One region of the Variovorax sp. 350MFTsu5.1 genome, then DNA from elsewhere that is predicted to be linked to it. Evidence: riboswitches for the same ligand, from Rfam matches in the RefSeq annotation. Region 1 holds a riboswitch; the other holds the start of a gene.

Region 1 (9,814 bases):
AGGATGCGTCGCTAGAATCCGCCCGCTTTCTTGAATCTCTGCTGCTGCAAGAAAGAGCCAGCCGCGCATCGCGTCTCCCGCGAGCGCGGCCGATCTTTTTCGCCTCGCCACGCAAAGTGCGACGAGGCAGGAAACCGACATGGTTTCCCGAATGGAACAGCAGCCATGAGCGATCCTCGTTTCTCGAGACTCCAGCGTGCCTTCTCGCGCGCCGGCATTGCCGTCGACTACCGCGACGGCGTCTATCACCTGCACCATGAGGCCTCGCAGGCCACGGTGCTCCTGCCGCCCAGCCTTCCGCTGGAAGAGAAGGCGGTGAACCAGTTGCTGGCATTCGCCAGCGTGCGCTCGCCCAACGGTGGGAAGGGAGTGTGCAAGGCCTGCGCGACGCCCGACTTCCACCCGGGCTCCGTCGCGCCCGTCGGCAGCGTCGTCGCGACCGATCCCGACTTCGTCATTCCGGCGGCGGTGGGCACCGACATCAACTGCGGCATGCGGCTGCTGACCACCGGGCTCACGCTCGACCAGGTGGCTCCGCACAAGACGCGGCTGGTCGAGCGGCTCACGCGCAGCCTGCTCGACAACGGCCGCGACGTGCCGGTGCACACGGCGGCGTTCAGGGCGTTGTTCGACGTGGGCCCCTCGGCCTTCCTGGAGGCGGTGCGCAGCGGCGGGCTGTGGTCGTCGTGCGACCGCGACCGGATGCAGGCCGAGCTCGATGCCTGCATCGGCCTCGCAAACTTCGGCGGCAGTGCGCGGCACGCACCCGAGGCCTACACCGGCGGCCGCCACGAGGTGTTCCGCGACCCCTGCCTCGGCACACCGGGCAGCGGCAACCATTTCGTGGAGCTGCAGGTGGTCGACCATGTCCTGGACCGCCACGAGGCCTACCGTGCGGGCCTGAAGACAGGAGATGTGGTCGTGATGATCCACAGCGGCTCGCGCGACATCGGGTTCCATGTGGGTGGCCGCTGGATGGACCGTGCCCGCGACGAATGGCCCAAGGGCTTGCGCCATCCGAAGAGCGGTCTCTATGGTCTGGCGGGGCCGCTGGCCGACGAATACCTGGAGGCCATGGGCGTGGCGGCGCGCTACGCGTGGGCCAACCGGGTCGTGCTGGCCGAGCTGGTGCGGAAGGATTTCGCCGAACTGCTCGGCGCCGCGTCGTCGAAGCTGGTGGTGGACGTGCCGCACAACGTCGTGCTGCGGGAACACGGCATGAACATCCACCGCAAGGGAGCGACGCCGGCGAACGCGGGCGACTTGGCGCTCATTCCGGGCTCGATGGGCGACTACTCTTATCTGGCCTCCGGGCTCGGGCACGAGGACTGGCTCTGGTCGTGCAGCCACGGTGCCGGCCGACGGATGCGCCGGCAACAGGTGCGCGCGATGCGGCCAGCGCCCGCCGACCCCCAGGCCAGCTGGCAATGCGTGACCTTGCGCGAGGAGCGCCGGATCGAGGAGGCTCCGCAGGCCTACAAGCCGATCGGCGAGGTGATCGACGCACAGGAGCGCGCCGGGCTGATTCGATGCGCGGTGCGGCTCAGGCCCTGGATCACCTTCAAGGCGTGATCCGGGGCCTGCCGGCTCGTCAGCTCAGGGCGGGCTGCGGAACGCGCAGCTTGGGCGCAGGCATCCCCGTGAACGCGAAATCCACCTCCGGCTCCAGCCCGCTCACGATCCGCGCGATCGACTTGCCCGAGCCGCAGGCGTGCGTCCAGCCCAGGGTGCCGTGGCCGGTGTTCAGGAACAGGTTCGGCAGCTTCGTCTTGCCGATCAGCGGGACATTGCTCGGCGTGGCGGGGCGCAGGCCGGTCCAGAACTGGGCCTGGGTGGTGTCGCCGGCGCCGGGGAAGAGTTCTTCGACGCGGCGCACGATGGCCTCGCAGCGCACGCGGTTGAGGTCGCGGTCGTAGCCGTTGAGCTCGGCGGTGCCGGCGATGCGCAAGCGGTCGCCCGAAGCCGAGGTGTAGCGCGAGAAGACGAGCTTGAATTCGTCATCCGTCAGCGAGACCTGATGGGCCTTGGAGGCGTCCCTGACGGGCAGCGTCACCGAGTAGCCCTTGGCCGGGTAGATCGGCAGCCGGATGCCGAGGGGCGCGGCGTAGAGCGGGCTCAGCGAGCCCATCGCTAGCACGAAGGCGTCGCCGCGGATGCGCTGGAAGCGGCCTTCGCTGTCGGTGGCCTCGACGTGGTCGATGCTGCCGCCGGCCTCGCGCAGCGCGGTGACGGTGTGGCTCATCAGGAACTTCACGCCCGCGGCGGCGGCCAGCCCGACGAGTTCGCGCGCGAAGCGGTTGGCGTCGCCGGATTCGTCCTCGGCCGTGTAGGTGGCGCCGGCCAGCTTGGGGCGGATGTGGGCGAGGGCGGGCTCGATCTTCACGGCCTCGTCGGCCGAGATGACGCGGCGCTCGCAGCCCAGGGTGCGCATCTGCTCGGCGGGCTCGAGAGCACCGTCGAACTCCTTCTGCGTCGTGTAGAAGTGGAGGATGCCCTGGGTGCGCTGGTCGTAGCTGAGGCCGGTGTCGCGGCGCAACTGTTGCAACATCGAACGGCTGTATGTGCCCAGACGAACGATCTGTTCGATGTTGTGGCGGGTGCGCGCCGGCGTGCATTCGCGCAGGAACTGCAGGCCCCAGAGCCACTGACGCATGTCGGCGCGCATGCGGAAGAGCAGCGGGGCGTCTTCCTTGCCCAGCCATTGCAGCACCTTCAGCGGCGCGCTGGGGTTGGCCCAGGGTTCGGCATGGCTGACGGAGATCTGCCCGCCGTTGGCGAAGCTGGTTTCGGCGGCCGGGGTGGCCTGCCGGTCGATCACGGTCACTTCGTGGCCGAGTTGCTGGAGGTAGTAAGCCGAAGTCACGCCGAGCAGGCCGGCGCCGAGGACGATCACGCGCATTTCAAGTACCTTGAGGTTGCAGCGCTTGAACGGCGGGCGTGGATTGCTATTGAATGAATAGCAAAAACAACCGGACGACCGCAGTCCAAGTTGCCGCTCCCCCTGTCCTCGGTACCTGAGAGATTCACCCGCTGCGCCCGCAGAGGGTTTGCTCCTTCGGTGCGCCACATGGCGTGGCGGCTCTCCAGACGGCGTTTCAGTTGTTGCAGTACAGGCCCTTGCGAGGCCGACCTGAGCGTTTATGGGAGTTTGCGCCTTCGGTAGGGCCACCGGGTGGCCCGCTCTCCTGCAGTGGAGGCGATTGTAGGCGGAGCCTGCTCGGGCGCCAACCTCTGGATTCTCTCCCTTGGGCCAATGGGATAATCACCTGTTGATCTGCCGGACGGCGATCGTTCCACATAACTGCAGGGGACTTCATGATCCTGGTTACCGGCGGCGCCGGCTTCATTGGCGCCAACTTCGTACTCGACTGGATCGCGAACAGCGACGAGCCCGTCGTTAATCTCGACAAGCTGACCTACGCCGGCAACCTCGAGACCCTCGCGTCTCTCAAGGGCAACCCCAAGCACATCTTCGTGCAGGGCGACATCGGCGACAGCGCCCTGATCGACCGCCTGCTCGCCGAGCACAAGCCCCGCGCCGTGGTCAACTTCGCCGCCGAGTCGCATGTGGACCGCTCGATCCACGGCCCCGAGGACTTCGTGCAGACCAACGTGCTCGGCACCTTCCGCCTGCTTGAATCGGTGCGCGGCTTCTGGGGCGCACTGCCGGCCGAGCAGAAGTCGGCCTTCCGCTTCCTGCACGTCTCGACCGACGAGGTCTACGGTTCGCTCTCCAAGACCGACCCGGCCTTCACCGAAGAGAACAAGTACGAGCCCAACAGCCCCTATTCGGCCAGCAAGGCCGCCAGCGACCACCTCGTGCGCGCCTGGCACCACACCTACGGCCTGCCGGTGCTCACCACCAACTGCTCGAACAACTACGGCCCGTTCCATTTCCCCGAGAAGCTGATCCCGCTGATGATCGTCAACGCGCTGGCCGGCAAGAACCTGCCCGTGTACGGCGACGGCATGCAGGTGCGCGACTGGCTCTACGTGAAGGACCACTGCAGCGCCATCCGCCGCGTTCTCGAAGCCGGCAAGCTCGGCGAGACCTACAACGTCGGCGGCTGGAACGAGAAGCCCAACATCGAGATCGTCAACACAGTCTGCGCCCTGCTCGACGAACTGCGCCCCCGCGCCGACGGCAAGCCGTACAAGGAACAGATCACCTACGTCACCGACCGTCCCGGCCACGACCGCCGCTACGCCATCGACGCGCGCAAGCTCGAGCGCGAACTCGGCTGGAAGCCCGCCGAAACCTTCGACACCGGCATCCGCAAGACCGTCGAGTGGTATCTCGCGAACAGCGAATGGGTGCGCAACGTGCAAAGCGGCGCGTACCGCGAATGGGTCGAGAAGCAGTACGACAACAACGCGAAGGCCGTGGCATGAAGCTGCTGCTGCTGGGCAAGGGCGGCCAGGTCGGCTGGGAACTGCAGCGCAGCCTGGCGCCGCTCGGTGAACTGGTCGCGCTCGACTTCGACAGCACCGATTTCCATGCGGATTTCTGCCGGCCCGAGGAACTCGCCGACACGGTGCTCAAGGTGCGCCCCGACGTGATCGTCAATGCAGCGGCACACACCGCCGTCGACAAGGCCGAGAGCGAACCCGAGTTAGCGCGCAAGCTCAACGCCACGTCGCCCGGCGTGGTGGCCGAGGCGGCCCAGAAGATCGGCGCGCTGATGGTCCACTACTCGACCGACTACGTCTTCGATGGCAGCGGCACCATGCCGTGGAAGGAAGGCGATGCGACCGGCCCCCTCAGCGTGTACGGCAGCACCAAGCTCGAAGGCGAACAACTGGTGGCCCGGCACTGCGCCAGGCACCTGATCTTCCGCACCAGCTGGGTGTACGCCGCGCGCGGCGGCAACTTCGCCAAGACCATGCTGCGCTTGGCGAAGGAGCGCGACAAGCTGACTGTCATCGACGACCAGTTCGGTGCGCCCACCGGCGCGGAGCTATTGGCCGACGTCACGGCGCACGCTATCCGCGCGACGCTGCAGGAGCCCTCCAAGGTCGGCCTCTATCACGCGATCGCCGGCGGCGAAACGACGTGGTACGGCTACGCGCGCTTCGTGCTCGAAATGGCGCAGCAGGCCGGCGTCGAACTCAAGGCCGGGCCCGACGCCGTCGAGCCCGTGCCGACCAGCGCATTCCCGACGCCCGCGAAGCGCCCGCACAACTCGCGCCTCGATACCAGCAAGCTGCAGACCACGTTCGGCCTGCGCCTGCCCCCATGGCAGGAAGGCGTCGCGCGCATGCTGCGCGAGATCCTTTGAAGAATCCCACGAGAAGAAAGAGCATGACCAAGACGACGCAACGCAAGGGCATCATCCTGGCCGGTGGTTCGGGCACGCGCCTGCATCCGGCCACGCTGGCGATGAGCAAGCAACTCCTGCCCGTGTACGACAAGCCGATGATCTACTACCCGCTCACCACCTTGATGCTCGGCGGCATGCGCGACATCCTGATCATCAGCACGCCGCAGGACACACCGCGCTTCCAGCAACTGCTAGGGGATGGCAGCCAGTGGGGTATCAACCTGCAGTACGCAGTGCAGCCGAGCCCGGACGGGCTCGCGCAAGCCTTCATCATCGGCGACGAGTTCGTCGGGAACTCGCCGAGTGCGCTGGTGCTGGGCGACAACATCTATTACGGGCACGACTTCGTGCACCTGCTGGCCGATGCGGATGCGAAGACTTCCGGTGCCACCGTGTTCGCCTATCACGTCCAGGATCCGGAGCGCTACGGCGTCGTTGCGTTCGACGGCAATGGCAAGGCGAGCAGCATCGAAGAGAAGCCGCTGAAGCCCAAGAGCAGCTATGCGGTCACCGGTCTGTACTTCTATGACAACCAGGTGGTGGACATCGCGAAGGCGGTGAAGCCGAGCGCGCGCGGCGAGCTCGAGATCACCGCCGTCAACCAGGCGTACCTGGACCGCGATCAGCTCAATGTGCAGATCATGCAGCGCGGTTACGCTTGGCTCGATACCGGGACGCACGACAGCCTGCTGGAAGCGGGGCAGTTCATTGCGACGCTGGAGCATCGGCAGGGGTTGAAGATTGCGTGTCCGGAAGAGATCGCGTGGCGCAATGGGTTCATCACGGGCGAACAGCTCGAGAAGCTTGCGGCACCGTTGGCCAAGAGTGGGTACGGAAAGTACCTGAAGCATCTACTCGGTGAGGAGGTCCGTTCGTGAAGGCGATACCGACCGCGATTCCTGATGTGCTGGTCATCGAGCCGAAGGTTTTCGGCGATGCACGAGGTTTCTTCTACGAGAGTTTCAACGGCAAGGCCTTCGACGAGGCTGTGGGTCGGCATGTCGAGTTCGTCCAGGACAATCACTCGCGTTCGGCCAAGGGTGTCTTGCGCGGATTGCACTATCAGCTGGCGCAAACACAGGGCAAGCTGGTGCGCGTAGCGCGTGGCGCCGTGTTCGACGTGGCCGTGGACATTCGCCGCTCCTCATCGACTTTCGGCCAGTGGGTGGGCGTCGAACTCACGGAAGACAACCACAAGCAATTGTGGGTGCCCGAAGGTTTTGCGCACGGTTTCCTGGTACTTAGCGAATCAGCGGATTTCCTCTACAAGACTACTGACTACTACGCGCCCGCGCACGAACGGGCCATCCGATGGGACGACAAGACCATAGGTATCCGGTGGCCCGATATCGGGATTGCACCGATCCTCTCCGCGAAGGATCTGGCGGGGCATTCGATAGACCAGGCGGAGCTTTTCGAGAACTGATGTCCTTGCCGCGCGTTGCATGCTGATTGAATGAGCTTGTTGATGGGGAATGAACAAAAAAATGACTGATATGGCGGAATTTGAGAAAGATTTACGTGGCCGCCGGGTTTTTGTGACGGGCCACACCGGTTTCACGGGTGGATGGGCCTGCCTGTGGCTGCAGTCGATCGGGGCTATCGTCGAAGGCTATTCGCTGCCGCCGGAGACAACGCCCTCGCTGTTTGCCGCAGCCGGGCTTGAGAAAGATGTGCCGGGTACGCTGGGCGACATCGTCGACTACGAACGGCTCCTCGCCGCGATGCAGGCTTTCAAACCCGAGCTGGTCCTTCACCTCGCCGCGCAACCGCTGGTGCGTCGTTCGTATCGCGAGCCGCTGAGGACGTTCCTGGTCAACGCTCAGGGCACAGCGCATGTGCTTGAAGCGGCCCGTGTCACGGGCGGTGTGCGTGGCGTGGTCTGCGTGACCACGGACAAGGTTTATCGCAACAACGAGTGGCCGTGGCCCTATCGGGAGAACGACCCGCTGGGAGGCAAGGACCCCTATAGCGCTTCGAAGGCTTCCGCCGAGATGGTGATCCAGAGCTATGCCGCGTCCTACCCCTTCGCCGAGGGCAAGGGGCCTGCGATCGCCACGGCGCGTGGCGGCAACATAGTCGGCGGTGGCGACTGGTCCGAGGATCGGCTCATTCCCGATTTCGTTCGCAGCGTCGTGAGCGCGACGCCGCTCACGCTGCGCTACCCGCAGGCCACGAGGCCATGGCAGCACGTATTGGCGCTTGTCCATGGCTATCTGCTGTTGATGTCCAAGCTGATCGGCCCGAATCCACAGGACGTCGCGCGGGCCTGGAACCTCGGGCCGCACGATCCGAAGCAGTATTCGGTACGCGAAGTCCTGGAGTTGATGAGCGATGAGTGGCAGCGTCCGCCGCTCGAGTTCATGGACAACCCGCTTCCCGAAGCCGGTGCGTTGGCGCTCGATAGTTCGCTTGCCCATAACCTCCTTGGCTGGGTGCCGGCATGGGACACGCATCGCGTGGTGCGGGAGACGGCCGCCTGGTACCGCAAGTACTACGAAGCACCACACGCCGCGAAAGACATCACTCTCGCTCAGATCGATGCCTGGCGCGGGGACATTCGCGAATGATGTATCTCGTCGGTGGGCGAGGACGCCTGGGGCAGGCGGTCTGCGCGTCCCGGCCGTCTGGTGAGTCCACGTTGCTGGATCGCACTGTCTATGAAGGCTGGTGGCGGCCTGGGGCCGCCGATCTGGTGGAGCGGTTCTTCAGTGCGGTTCCGTCGAAGTCGGTGGTGCTGGTCTCCGCGGGACTGCTGGACCCGGCGCTGTCCGCAACCGAGCATCGCCAGGTTAACGTCGATCTGCCCAAGCGGATCATCGAGGGCGCATGCAGGGCGGGCATGCGTGTCGTGACATGCGGCACCGTGATGGAGCGATTGACTCGGCATCCGAACCCGTACATCGCAAGCAAGGCAGAACTGGGATTGTTTGCGCAAGAGCGCGCGACAGCCGGTGACGACGTGCTGCATCTGCAAATCCATACGCTCTATGGCGGCGGGGCGCCTGCACCATTCATGTTTCTGGGGCAACTCTTTGATGCATTGCGTCACGATCACCCTTTCGAGATGTCGCCGGGCCGGCAATTGCGCGAGTACCATCATGTCGAAGACGAGGCGGCTGCCTTGAATGCCTTGCTCGATGCGGGTGTGACGGGCGTGGTGCCGTTGAGCCATGGCGCGCCGGTTACGCTGGCCGAGCTGGCCACTCATGTATTCGATGCCGTGGGCCGGCCGGATCTGTTACGCATCGGAGCACGCCCCGAGCCACCCGATGACAACTACGCCACGATCCTGCCGAGGCCGCGATTGCTCGAACAGGTCGATTTCCGGCCGGCATTGCAGGGCGTGGCAGCCTATGTTCAGGCCCAACTATCAGAATTGCAGAAGAAGCAAGCATGAACGGAGGTAATCATTTGTCCGCAACGAGACCTCTCGTGTCCATTGCCATTCCGGTCCTCAACGAGGCGGGCAACCTCGAGGCTTTGTACGCCCGATTGGTCGTTCTCGGGGAGCGCATGGCCGACCGATGCGACCTCGAGTTCGTCTTCACCGACAACCACTCGGAAGACGACACCTGGCCAATGCTTGCGAAACTGGCTGAAAAGGACAGTCGCGTACGGGCATTGAGGTTTTCGCGCAATTTCGGATTCCAGAGTTCGATCCTCGCCAACTACCTGCACGCGCGTGGCGATGCTGTCATGCAGATCGACGCCGACCTGCAGGATCCCCCTGAGATGCTGGAGGAGTTCTTCGCACTCTGGCAGCAGGGGTTCCATGTGATCTATGGCATCCGGCGCAAGCGGCGCGAGGGCATGCTGATGAACCTGATCCGCAAATGCGGCTACTGGGTCATCGACAGGGTCAGCGAGCATCCAATTCCTCGCGATGCAGGGGACTTCCGCCTGGTCGATCGCGCGGTGATCGAGGCCATAGCGAAATCGCGCACCAGCAATCCCTACCTTCGCGGGATGATCGCCGGCATGGGCTTCAACCAGACCGGCATTGCGTACGATCGCGATGCGCGCACTGTCGGTGAGAGCAAGTTCAACGTCATGCGCTTGATGCGCCTGGGGTTGACGGCCGTCTTCAATCATTCGACGGTGCCGCTTCGGATGGCGTCCTTCCTGGGCGTCGTCATCCTTCTCGGATGCCTTGCGGCATCGGTGTATTACATTGCCCTGAGGTTGCTGCAACCAGACCTTCCCCGCGGATTCGTCAGCATCCAGTTGCTGGTCCTTTTTGGCATCGGACTCAACGCGTTCCTGCTCGGGATCATCGGCGAGTACATCCTGCGGATCTATCGCATCCTCCGCGCGGACCCGATCGCCATCGTCGAGCGCAGCCTTAACATGCAACCCAACGATCTCAAGCTTTAAGAACAGATACCCATATGAAAGCAGTCATCCTCGCGGGCGGTCTCGGCACTCGCATTGCAGAAGAATCCGACACCAAGCCGAAGCCGATGGTCGAAATTGGCGGGCGGCCGCTGCTT
Region 2 (9,814 bases), 3.3 Mb from region 1:
GCGAGGAGTGAGCTGAAGCGGGGCGATGACCCTGCCGCCGCGGCGACCTCCGGCTTGGCCGGAGAATGGCCGGCATTCGACGAAACAGAAGGAGCGCCCTCGAATGACCACGCTGCAACAACTCCTCGGAACGGAACTTCCGCTCATCCAGGCCCCGATGGCCGGCATACAGGTCAGCGCGATGGCCATCGCGGTCAGCAATGCCGGCGGCCTGGGCTCCCTGCCGGCGGCCATGCTGGGCACCGACGCCCTGCGCAGCGAGATCGCCGCGATCCGCGCTGGCACCGACAAGCCCTACAACGTCAATTTCTTCTGCCACACGCCGCCCGTGCCCAGCGCCGAGCGCGAGGCCACCTGGCGCACAGCGCTGGCGCCTTACTACGCCGAGTACGGCATCGACGCCGCGAGCATTCCGGCCGGGCCGGGGCGCAACCCCTTCAGCGCCGAAGTGGCCGACTTGCTGGCCGAGTTCCGGCCGCCGGTGGTGAGCTTCCATTTCGGGCTGCCTCCCGAGGCGTTGCTGGCGCAGGTGCATGGCTGGGGCGCCAAGGTGCTGGCCTCGGCCACCACGGTCGAAGAGGCGCTGTGGCTTGAGGCGCATGGCGCCGACGCGGTCATCGCGCAGGGGCTGGAGGCAGGCGGGCATCGCGGCCATTTCCTCTCGCACGACCTGACGAAGCAGCTCGGCACCTTCGCGCTGCTGCCACAGCTGGTCAAGGCGGTGAAGCTGCCGGTGATCGCCGCGGGCGGCATTGCGGATGCCGATGGCGTGGCGGCGGCGATGTCGCTGGGCGCGGCGGGCGTGCAGATCGGCACGGCCTACATGCTGACGCCCGAGGCGACGACCAGCGCGCTGCATCGCGCGGCGCTCAAGAGCGAGGCGGCGCGGCACACGGCGCTCACCAATCTCTTCACCGGGCGGCCGGCGCGCGGCATCGTCAATCGCGTGATGCGCGACCTGGGCCCGATCGGTTCGGCGGCTCCTGAGTTTCCGCTGGCCACCTCGGCCATCGCGCCGCTGCGCGCCAAGGCCGAAGCGAAGGGCAGCGGCGACTTCTCTGCGCTGTGGTCGGGGCAGAACGCGACCGGCTGCCGCGAGATTCCGGCGGCCGAGCTCACCCGTGCGCTGGCAGAAGGATTCCGCCGATAGGAACGACAAGAGAAAAGTCCAGGACCATGACCCAGCTTCACCTGCCCCTGAAATTCCTCGCGCACGGCGCGCAACCCGGTGTTCGCGAGCCCTGGCTGCTGGTGCTGATGCACGGCGTCGGCAGCAACGAGCAGGACCTGTTCGGCCTCGCGCGGATGATGCCACCGCAGTTTCACGTGCTGAGCCTGCGCGCGCCCTATGTGCTGTCGCCCGACTCCTACGCGTGGTTCGAGTTCGAGGTGCTGCCCGGCGGCGAACGCCGCATCGACGAGGAGCAGGAGCGCGAGAGCCGCTTTCTCGTCGGCGAGATGGTCGCCTCGGCCGCGCAGCAGCTGGGCGTGCCTGCCGAGCGCGTGATCGTCGGCGGCTTCAGCCAGGGCGGGATCATGGCGCTGTCGCTGCTGCTGACCAAGCCCGAGAGCGTGCGCGCCGCCATGGTGTGGCACAGCCGGCTGCTGTCGCAGGTGGTGCCGCACATCGCGCCGCCCGAGGCCTTCGAGGGCAAGGCGCTGTGGGTGAGCCATGGCAGCGCCGACAACGTGATTCCGCCGAGCGCGGCGCAGGCCACGCGCGAACTGGCGCGCACGCTGCCGCTGGCGCTGTCGGGCACGGACTTTCCGGGCGCGCACGAGATCCGTCCGGCCGAGCTGCAGGCCACGCTGGCGTGGCTGCAGTCGCTGAGCGCGCAGGCAGGCCCAGCTTGAACGACTGAACTTCAGCGCGGTCGCCGCGTCACAGGGCGTTACGACGAGGCGGGCCGGCCATGACCCGATCTGGTGCACCATAGCCGCTCGCCTTCCTGACACTCCAGCACAAGGAACCGCCCCTATGTCCGACAGCGACACCCGCGACACCCCCGAGTTCAGGCCCCGCCGCGAAACGCCCATAGGAACCATCGTCGTCGGCGTGCTCGTGCTGCTCGCGGCCGCGTTCCTCGGCTGGCGCTGGTACCAGCAACAGCAGCAGGCCCCCGAGGCCACGCCGGTGGCCACGGCCCCGAACGACGGGGCGCCGCCCGCGCCGGCACCCGCGCCCGCACCTCAATCCCAGGAACCGCGAAACCCGATGGATGGGATCGCGGTGCCCGACGCGGGCCTGACCACTGCCACCGACACCGATACGCGCGTGATGAAGGCGCTGGTCGACCTGTTCGGCAGCAAGAACGTGGCCGACTTCCTGCAGTTCGACGGCATCGTGCGCCGCTTCGTGGCGACGGTGGACAACCTCGCGCGCGAGCAGGCGCCCGCGAGCGCGTGGCCGGTGCAGCAGACCAAACAGCGCTTCATCACCTCGGGGCAGGGCGACAAGCAGGTCATCGCCGCCAACAACGCGGCGCGCTACAACCCCATCGTGCTGTTCGCCGGGTCGGTCGATCCGGCGAAGGCGGCCAAGGCCTATGCGCGGCTCTATCCGCTCTTCCAGAAGGCCTATGAAGAGCTGGGCTATCCGGGGCGCTACTTCAACGACAGGCTCGTCGCCGTGATCGACCACCTGCTGCAGGCGCCCGAGCCCGCCGGTCCGGTGCAGGTGCGGCTGGTCGAGGTGAAGGGCGACGTTCCCTCGCAGCGCCCGTGGGTGCGTTACGAGTACGCCGATCCGCAGCTGGAGGCCATGTCGTCGGGCCAGAAGATCATGGTGCGCATGGGCCTGGAGAACGAGCGCAAGGTGAAGGCCGCCATGCGCGCCTTCCGCGAGCAGGTGGCCACGGGCGACGTGGCCAGGAAGAAGCAGCCCTGACGCAGCGGGCGTTCTTCCGGCGCTCCGTGTAGGCGCACACCGATTGCATGCCCTGCGGTTGTCGCGGAGGCTTGGTTGCCGAAACCCAAGCTCCGGAGGACAACCGTATGAACCAGATGAGCGTCGACCTCTACCAGAGTGCCACCGATTCGGAGAAATTCCTTGCGCTTCCCGCGGGCACAGACCCCGCCGAACTCATGGGCCCGATGACCTTCGACCGGGACTACGCGCAGATCAAACGTTACCGCGAGGCATTCATGTTCGATCCGTCGGAGGCCTATGCGGGCGTCAATGCCGCGAAGATCGCGGCCGACATCCTCACCGTGAAGTGGGCGACCTACCGCCGCGACCCTTCGTCATAGAAGGACGCGGCTTCCTTTCCTTCGGTCACTTCGCTCAGGCCTCTTCGGCTTCCTCGCTGTACTCGCTCACCGGCACGCAGCTGCAGAACAGGTTGCGGTCGCCGTAGACGTTGTCGACGCGGCCGACCGGCGGCCAGTACTTGGCGTTCTTGAGCTCGGCCAGCGGGAAGGCGCCGAGTTCGCGCGAGTAGGGGTGGCTCCACTCGGTGCCCAGCAGGCTCGCGGCCGTGTGCGGCGCGTGCTTGAGCGGGTTGTCCTCCTTCGGCCAGACGCCTTCCTCGATGCGGCGGATCTCGCCGCGGATGGCGATCATCGCGTCGATGAAACGGTCGAGCTCGGCCAGCGGCTCGCTTTCGGTGGGCTCCACCATCAGCGTGCCGGGCACGGGGAAGCTCAGCGTGGGCGCGTGGAAGCCGTAGTCGATCAGGCGCTTGGCTACGTCCTCTGCGGTGACGCCGCTGGTGTCCTTGAGCGGGCGCAGGTCCAGGATGCACTCGTGCGCGACGTGGCCGTTGGGGCTGGAATATAGCGTCGGGTAGTGGTCCTTCAGGCGCGCGCTGATGTAGTTGGCGCTCAGGATGGCCGTCTCGGTCGCGGCCTGCAGGCCCTTGGCGCCCATCATGCGGCAGTACATCCAGCTGATCGGCAGCACGGCCGCATTGCCCAGCGGCGCGGCCGACACCGCGCCCACGCCGTTCGACGCCACGCCGGCCGTGGCATGGCCCGGCAGGTAGGGCACGAGGTCTTCCACCACGCAGACCGGGCCCACGCCGGGGCCGCCGCCGCCGTGCGGAATGCAGAAGGTCTTGTGCAGGTTCAGGTGGCTCACGTCGCCGCCGAACTCGCCCGGCGCGGCCACGCCGACCAGCGCGTTCATGTTGGCACCGTCCACGTACACGCGGCCGCCATGTTCATGCACCAGTTCGCACAGCTCCTTCACGCGGGTCTCGAACACGCCGTGGGTGCTGGGGTAGGTGATCATCACCGCGGCCAGGTTGGCGCTGTGCTTCTCGCAGGCGCGCTTGAGGTCGTCGATGTCGACGTTGCCCTGCGCGTCGCAGGCCGTCACCACCACCTGCAGGCCCACCATCTGCGCGCTGGCCGGATTGGTGCCGTGCGCGGAAGACGGAATCAGGCAGATGTTGCGACGGCCCTGGCCCTTGGCCTCATGGAAGGACTTGATGGCCAGCAGGCCCGCGTACTCGCCCTGCGAGCCCGCATTGGGCTGCAGGCTGATGCCCGCGTAGCCGGTCGCCTCGCACAGCCAGGCACGCAGCTGGGCGTCGAGCTGGGCGTAGCCCTGCAGCTGGTCGGCCGGCGCGAAGGGGTGGATGTTGGCGAACTCGGGCCAGGTGATGGGGATCATCTCGCTGGTCGCGTTGAGCTTCATGGTGCAGCTGCCCAGCGGGATCATGCTGCGGTCGAGCGCCAGATCCTTGTCCGACAGGCTGCGGATGTAGCGCAGCATCGCCGTCTCGCTCTTGTGCGTGTTGAACACCGGGTGCGTGAGGAACGCGCTGGTGCGGCGCAGGTCTTCGGGGATCAGCGGCACGGTGCTGCCCGAAAGATCGTCGAAGCGCGGCGCCTTCGTGCCGGCGGGCGCGAACAGGGTCCACAGCGTCTCGACGTCGGCGCGCGTGCTGGTCTCGTCCAGCGAGATGCCCAGGTGCTGCTGCAGGCGCTGGCGCAGGTTGACGCCGGCCGCCTGCGCGCGCTCGATGATCGCCTGCGTGTCTTCGCCGGTGCGGATGGTCAGAGAGTCGAACGCGGTGGCGTTCACGGGTTCGCGGCCCATCTGCGAGAGGCCCTTGGCCAGCACGGCGGTGAGCGCGGCCACGCGCTGCGCGATGCGGGTGAGGCCGTCGGGGCCGTGGTACACGGCGTACATGCTGGCCACCACGGCCGGCAGCACCTGCGCGGTACAGATGTTGGAAGTGGCCTTCTCGCGGCGGATGTGCTGCTCGCGCGTCTGCAGCGCGAGGCGGTAGGCCGGCTGGCCGTGCGTGTCGACGCTCACGCCCACCAGGCGGCCCGGCAGCGAGCGCTTGAACTCGTCGCGGCAGGCCAGGTAGGCGGCGTGCGGGCCACCGTTGCAAAGCGGCATGCCGAAGCGCTGCGTGGTGCCGCACACGATGTCGGCGCCCCATTCGCCCGGAGGCGCGAGCAGCGTCAGCGCCAGCAGGTCGGCCGCGACGATGAAGGCGGCGTCGCACTGGTGCGCATGGCCCGCAAGCGGGCGCAGGTCGTGCACATGGCCGGTGGTGGCGGGGTACTGCGCGAGCACGCCGAAGAAGGCGCCGCTCACCATCAGGTGCGGCAGCGTTTCCGACACGGTGCTCACCTTGACCTCGATGCCCAGCGGCGCGGCGCGGGTCTTGATGACTTCGATGGTCTGCGGATGGCAGTCGCCCGAGACGAGGAACACGTTGCTCTTGCTTTTCACGCTGCGCTTGGCCAGCGTCATGGCCTCGGCGGCGGCCGTGGCTTCGTCGAGCATCGAGGCGTTGGCGATGGCCATGCCCGTGAGGTCGCACACCATCGTCTGGAAGTTGAGCAGGGCTTCCATGCGGCCCTGCGAGATCTCGGCCTGGTAGGGCGTGTAGGCGGTGTACCAGGCGGGGTTCTCGAGGATGTTGCGCAGGATCACGCCCGGCGTGTGGTTGCCGTAGTAGCCTTGGCCGATGAAGTTGCGGAACACCTTGTTCTTCGATGCCATCGCCTTCAGCTCGGCCAGCGCATCGGCTTCGGTGACCGGCGCGGGCAGGCGCATCGGCTTCGAGCGGCGGATGGCGGCGGGCACGATGCCGTCGATCAGCTCCGCGCGCGTTTCCGACCCGATCGCCGGCAGCATGCGCGCCTCGTCCGCCGCGTCGATGCCGATGTGGCGGGCAATGAATTCTTCGGCGTTCTCGAGTTCTTGCAGGGTGGGGAGGGCAGCGGGCTTCGACATGGCAGTGCTGTTGATAAGAGCTTGGGGCGGGGAAGCGGGGTCAGAACGCAGAAGTCGCGAAGGTTTCGCAGAGGTCGCAGAAGGAAAACCAAAAGATGATTCGGTTTCTTCTGCGACTTCTGCGTAGTTTTTGTATTCCTTCTGCGTTCGGCTGTCCGATTTCGAGGATCAGGATTCGGCAGCGAACTTGTCGTACGAGGCCGCGTCCAGCAGCGCGTCGAGCTGCGAGGGGTCGCTCAGCTTGACCTTGAAGAACCAGCCGGCGGCCAGCGGGTCGCTGTTGGCGAGAGAGGGGTCGGCGCGCAGCGCTTCGTTCACTTCGGTGATCTCGCCCGAGACGGGCATGAACACGTCGGCGGCGGCCTTCACCGATTCGACGACACCGGCGACTTCGCCCTGGGCGAAGGTCTTGCCGACTTCGGGCAGGTCGACGAACACCACGTCGCCCAGCGCGTCCTGCGCGTGCACGGTGATGCCGACGGTGGCCGCGTCGCCTTCGGCCGACACCCATTCGTGGTCCTTGGTGTACTTGATGCTCATGGTGGAAAAACTCCTCGTGGAAAAAATGGATCGGGGGTGCAGAGCCTAGCCGGTCAGCCGCGGTAGTAGCGGGTGGGCACGAAGGGCATGGTCGACACTTCCATCGGCACCGGCTTGCCGCGCACGATGGCCTGCACGCGCGTGCCGGGCTCGGCGAAGGCGGTGGCCACGTAGCCCATGGCGATGCAGCGGTCGGCCGTGGGGCCGAGCAGGCCGCTGGTGACGAGGCCGATGTCCTGGCCTTCGAAAGACTGCAGCACCGTGCCGTCGCGCACCGGAATGCGCTCCAGCGCCACCAGGCCCACCCGCTTGCGCTTCAGCGTGTCGTGGTCGGTGTGGCCGGCCGCGCCTGCAGTGGCTGCGGAGAGCTGCGCCAGCACCTTCGCTGCGCCCGGAAAGCCGCCCTCGCGCGCACCGCCCGCGCGGCGCACCTTCTGCATCGCCCAGTTGAGCGAGGCTTCGACGGGTGTGGTGGTGGTGTCGATGTCGTTGCCGTAGAGGCAAAGGCCCGCTTCGAGCCGCAGCGAATTGCGCGCGCCCAGGCCGATGGGCTTGACCTCGGGCTGGGCCAGCAGCAGGCGGGCGAGGCGCTCGGCGTCGGATGCGGCCACCGAGATCTCGAAGCCGTCTTCGCCGGTGTAGCCGCTGCGGGTGACGAAGGCCGCAATGCCGTCGATCTGCACCGCGCCGCCCGTCATGAACACGAAGCGCTCGATGCCGGGCGACAGCCGCGCCAGCGTGGCCGCGGCCTGCGGGCCCTGCAGCGCGAGCAGCGCGTGGTCGGGCAGGGGGCGCACCTCGCAGCGCGAGCCGATCTTCTGCTGGATGTGCGCGATGTCGGCCACCTTGCAGGCGCCGTTGACGATCACGAAGATCGAGCCGTTGCCCTCGTTGAAGAACATCAGGTCGTCGAGGATGCCGCCCTCGTCGTTCAGCAGCAGGCCGTAGCGCTGCTTGCCGGCGGGCAGGTCGATCACGTCGACGGGCATCAGGGTCTCGAAGGCGGCCGCGGCGTCGGGGCCGACCAGGCGCAATTGACCCATGTGGGAGATGTCGAACAGGCCGGCCGCGTCGCGGGTGTGCTTGTGCTCGGCCATCAGGCCGGCCGGGTACTGGACCGGCATCGAATAGCCGGCGAAGGGCACCATGCGGGCGCCCAGCTCCAGGTGGAGGTCATACAGCGGCGTCTTGAGAAGTTCGGTAGCGGGGGCGGAAGAAGCGGCCACGGGGCACTCCAAAGGGGCAGTCGAAATCCATGACGCAAGCCATGGGCCACCCCTGCTGTCCGCTTTACCTGAGAGATTCGCCCCACGATCGGGGTTTGCTCCTTCGGTGGGCCGCTGCTCCTGTTTTGGATGCGGCGGCCTCTCTCCAGCAAGGAAACGCCGGTTTTCACCGGCGCCTCGTCAGTCCTTTTGCCTGAGCGTTCGGGGGAAACAGCCCCCTGCGCCTTCGGCGGCCCCGGCATGCGGGGCTCTCTCCTGACTTTCGAGAGTGTAGTTGATCGGGTATCGCTAGGAGAACAGACGGTGCATCGAGTCGATCGACTCCGGCCCGTACGCGACCACGCCAACGGGCACGGCGTAGTCGATGGCCTCGATGATCTTGCCCGCCCACACGGGGCTGAATCCGCCGCAGAGTTCGATGAGCTGTACACCTTCCCGAACCATCTCCTGCGCAACCTCGATACCTTCGGAGGCGGTTGCGACTCCTACGACCTTCATTCGGAACTTGTCTGTTCCCTGATGCTGGACAAATCGGTCTCCCGTCACGATGAATCCGAAACTTGTGAGAGCCATGGGCTTGTTCTCCCTTTATGCATTGATGAGCGTTGAGGCAAGCGGTGCCTCTGGCGGCTGCTTGCTCGGTTCAGCGTACACCTTGCAGCGCTTCGCATCCGCAAGATTCATGACCACCGGTTCCAGATGTCCGATGTACGGTCGGACACGGTGAAGCAATGCCGAAGCCGCTGGCGTCGGCCGGCTTTTCATTCGCAGCGATTCGGCGCGCTCCGCAACGACCATCTTCTCGATGCGCTCAGCGCACCCACAGGTACCACGCCCCTGCGGCGACCGCGATCCACACGGCCACGACCAGCGCGGCGCCCCAGCGGCTGGTCGGCCTCGAGCCCGAGCTTTGCATCCAGGCATCGGCCCGCTCGCGGCATTCGGCGAGCACGGACGCGGGAATCAGCCGGATCGTGAGCCAGATCAGCCCCGGCAGCAGCAGCACGTCGTCGACGTAGCCCAGCACCGGAATGAAGTCGGGGATCAGGTCGATCGGGCTGAGCGCATAGGCCACCACGAAAACACCCAGCGCCTTCGCATACCAGGGCGTGGAGGCGTGCCGGCAGGCGAACCAGAGGGTGACGCCGTCGCGCTTGAGGCGCCTGGCCCAGCTGCGAAGGCGCTCGGACAACGAGGTGGAGGCGGGAAGCGGGGAATTCACCCGGCGATGGTGTCACAGGCCGTGGCGGCCATCGCCCCGATCGAAGTCCTCAGTGAATCACTTCGGCCGGCGGCAGCAGCCGGTCGATGCGCTCGCGCAGCGACTCGGCGCGCTCCGCGCCCGCGGTCTTCTCGATCTCGGTGAGCATCAGCGCGGCGATGGTCAGCATGGCGTTGCGGTCGCGCGCCTCGCGCAGGGCGTCGCGCATCTGCAGCGCGAACTTCGGGTCGCGGCGCACGAACATGCGCTCGCAGATGTCGAACAGGAACATGCGCGTGGTCGCCAGCGAACGCTTGCCGTCGAAGGTGTCGGCCGAGGTGGCGACCTGGATCGGCTCGACGGCGGGGATGGGCGAGGGCGCGGGCTGTGCGGGGGGCTCGGCTTCCGCCGCCGCGGCCTTCGTGCCCTGCAGGTAGCCCTTGTCGATCAGCGCCTGGATCGTCCGCTCGGCTTCATCGCGGTTGGGGAAGAGGGGACTGAAGTCGGTCAGGGAGCGCCGGCCGTCGGCCATCAGCAGCAGGGCGCGTTCGCGCTGGGTGAGCGTGCGCTGTCCGCCCTGGAGTTCGTTGCGCGCCTTGTCGGTCTTGGTGGGAAACATGGCAGCCACAGCTTTGGGGAAACGAAGGC

What was found. A riboswitch is a leader RNA that binds a small molecule or an ion and turns the genes downstream of it on or off. The one in region 1 is predicted to bind glycine.
Region 2: it holds a riboswitch for glycine, as region 1 does, so the genes downstream of both, gcvT (glycine cleavage system aminomethyltransferase GcvT) here and ABL843_RS04045 (D-amino acid dehydrogenase) in region 1, are expected to answer to the same signal.

What each region holds. Positions count from the first base shown of each region.
Region 1 is NZ_CP157620.1:948,170-957,983, forward strand. It holds gene ABL843_RS04040 (RtcB family protein) at 166-1,572, shown strand; gene ABL843_RS04045 (D-amino acid dehydrogenase) at 1,592-2,899, opposite strand; glycine riboswitch at 2,992-3,097, opposite strand; glycine riboswitch at 3,101-3,198, opposite strand; gene rfbB (dTDP-glucose 4,6-dehydratase) at 3,316-4,392, shown strand; gene rfbD (dTDP-4-dehydrorhamnose reductase) at 4,389-5,279, shown strand; gene rfbA (glucose-1-phosphate thymidylyltransferase RfbA) at 5,303-6,199, shown strand; gene rfbC (dTDP-4-dehydrorhamnose 3,5-epimerase) at 6,196-6,747, shown strand; gene rfbG (CDP-glucose 4,6-dehydratase) at 6,797-7,891, shown strand; gene ABL843_RS04075 (NAD-dependent epimerase/dehydratase family protein) at 7,891-8,721, shown strand; gene ABL843_RS04080 (glycosyltransferase family 2 protein) at 8,757-9,698, shown strand; gene rfbF (glucose-1-phosphate cytidylyltransferase) at 9,713-9,814, shown strand, end outside.
Region 2 is NZ_CP157620.1:4,219,170-4,228,983, reverse strand. It holds gene ABL843_RS19260 (UDP-N-acetylglucosamine 1-carboxyvinyltransferase) at 1-11, shown strand, start outside; gene ABL843_RS19255 (NAD(P)H-dependent flavin oxidoreductase) at 104-1,150, shown strand; gene ABL843_RS19250 (alpha/beta hydrolase) at 1,177-1,854, shown strand; gene ABL843_RS19245 (DUF3014 domain-containing protein) at 1,979-2,887, shown strand; gene ABL843_RS19240 (hypothetical protein) at 2,995-3,249, shown strand; gene gcvP (aminomethyl-transferring glycine dehydrogenase) at 3,284-6,199, opposite strand; gene gcvH (glycine cleavage system protein GcvH) at 6,368-6,739, opposite strand; gene gcvT (glycine cleavage system aminomethyltransferase GcvT) at 6,793-7,965, opposite strand; glycine riboswitch at 8,011-8,124, opposite strand; glycine riboswitch at 8,137-8,233, opposite strand; gene ABL843_RS19220 (DUF6506 family protein) at 8,254-8,463, opposite strand; gene ABL843_RS19215 (YkvA family protein) at 8,777-9,187, opposite strand; gene ABL843_RS19210 (hypothetical protein) at 9,237-9,785, opposite strand.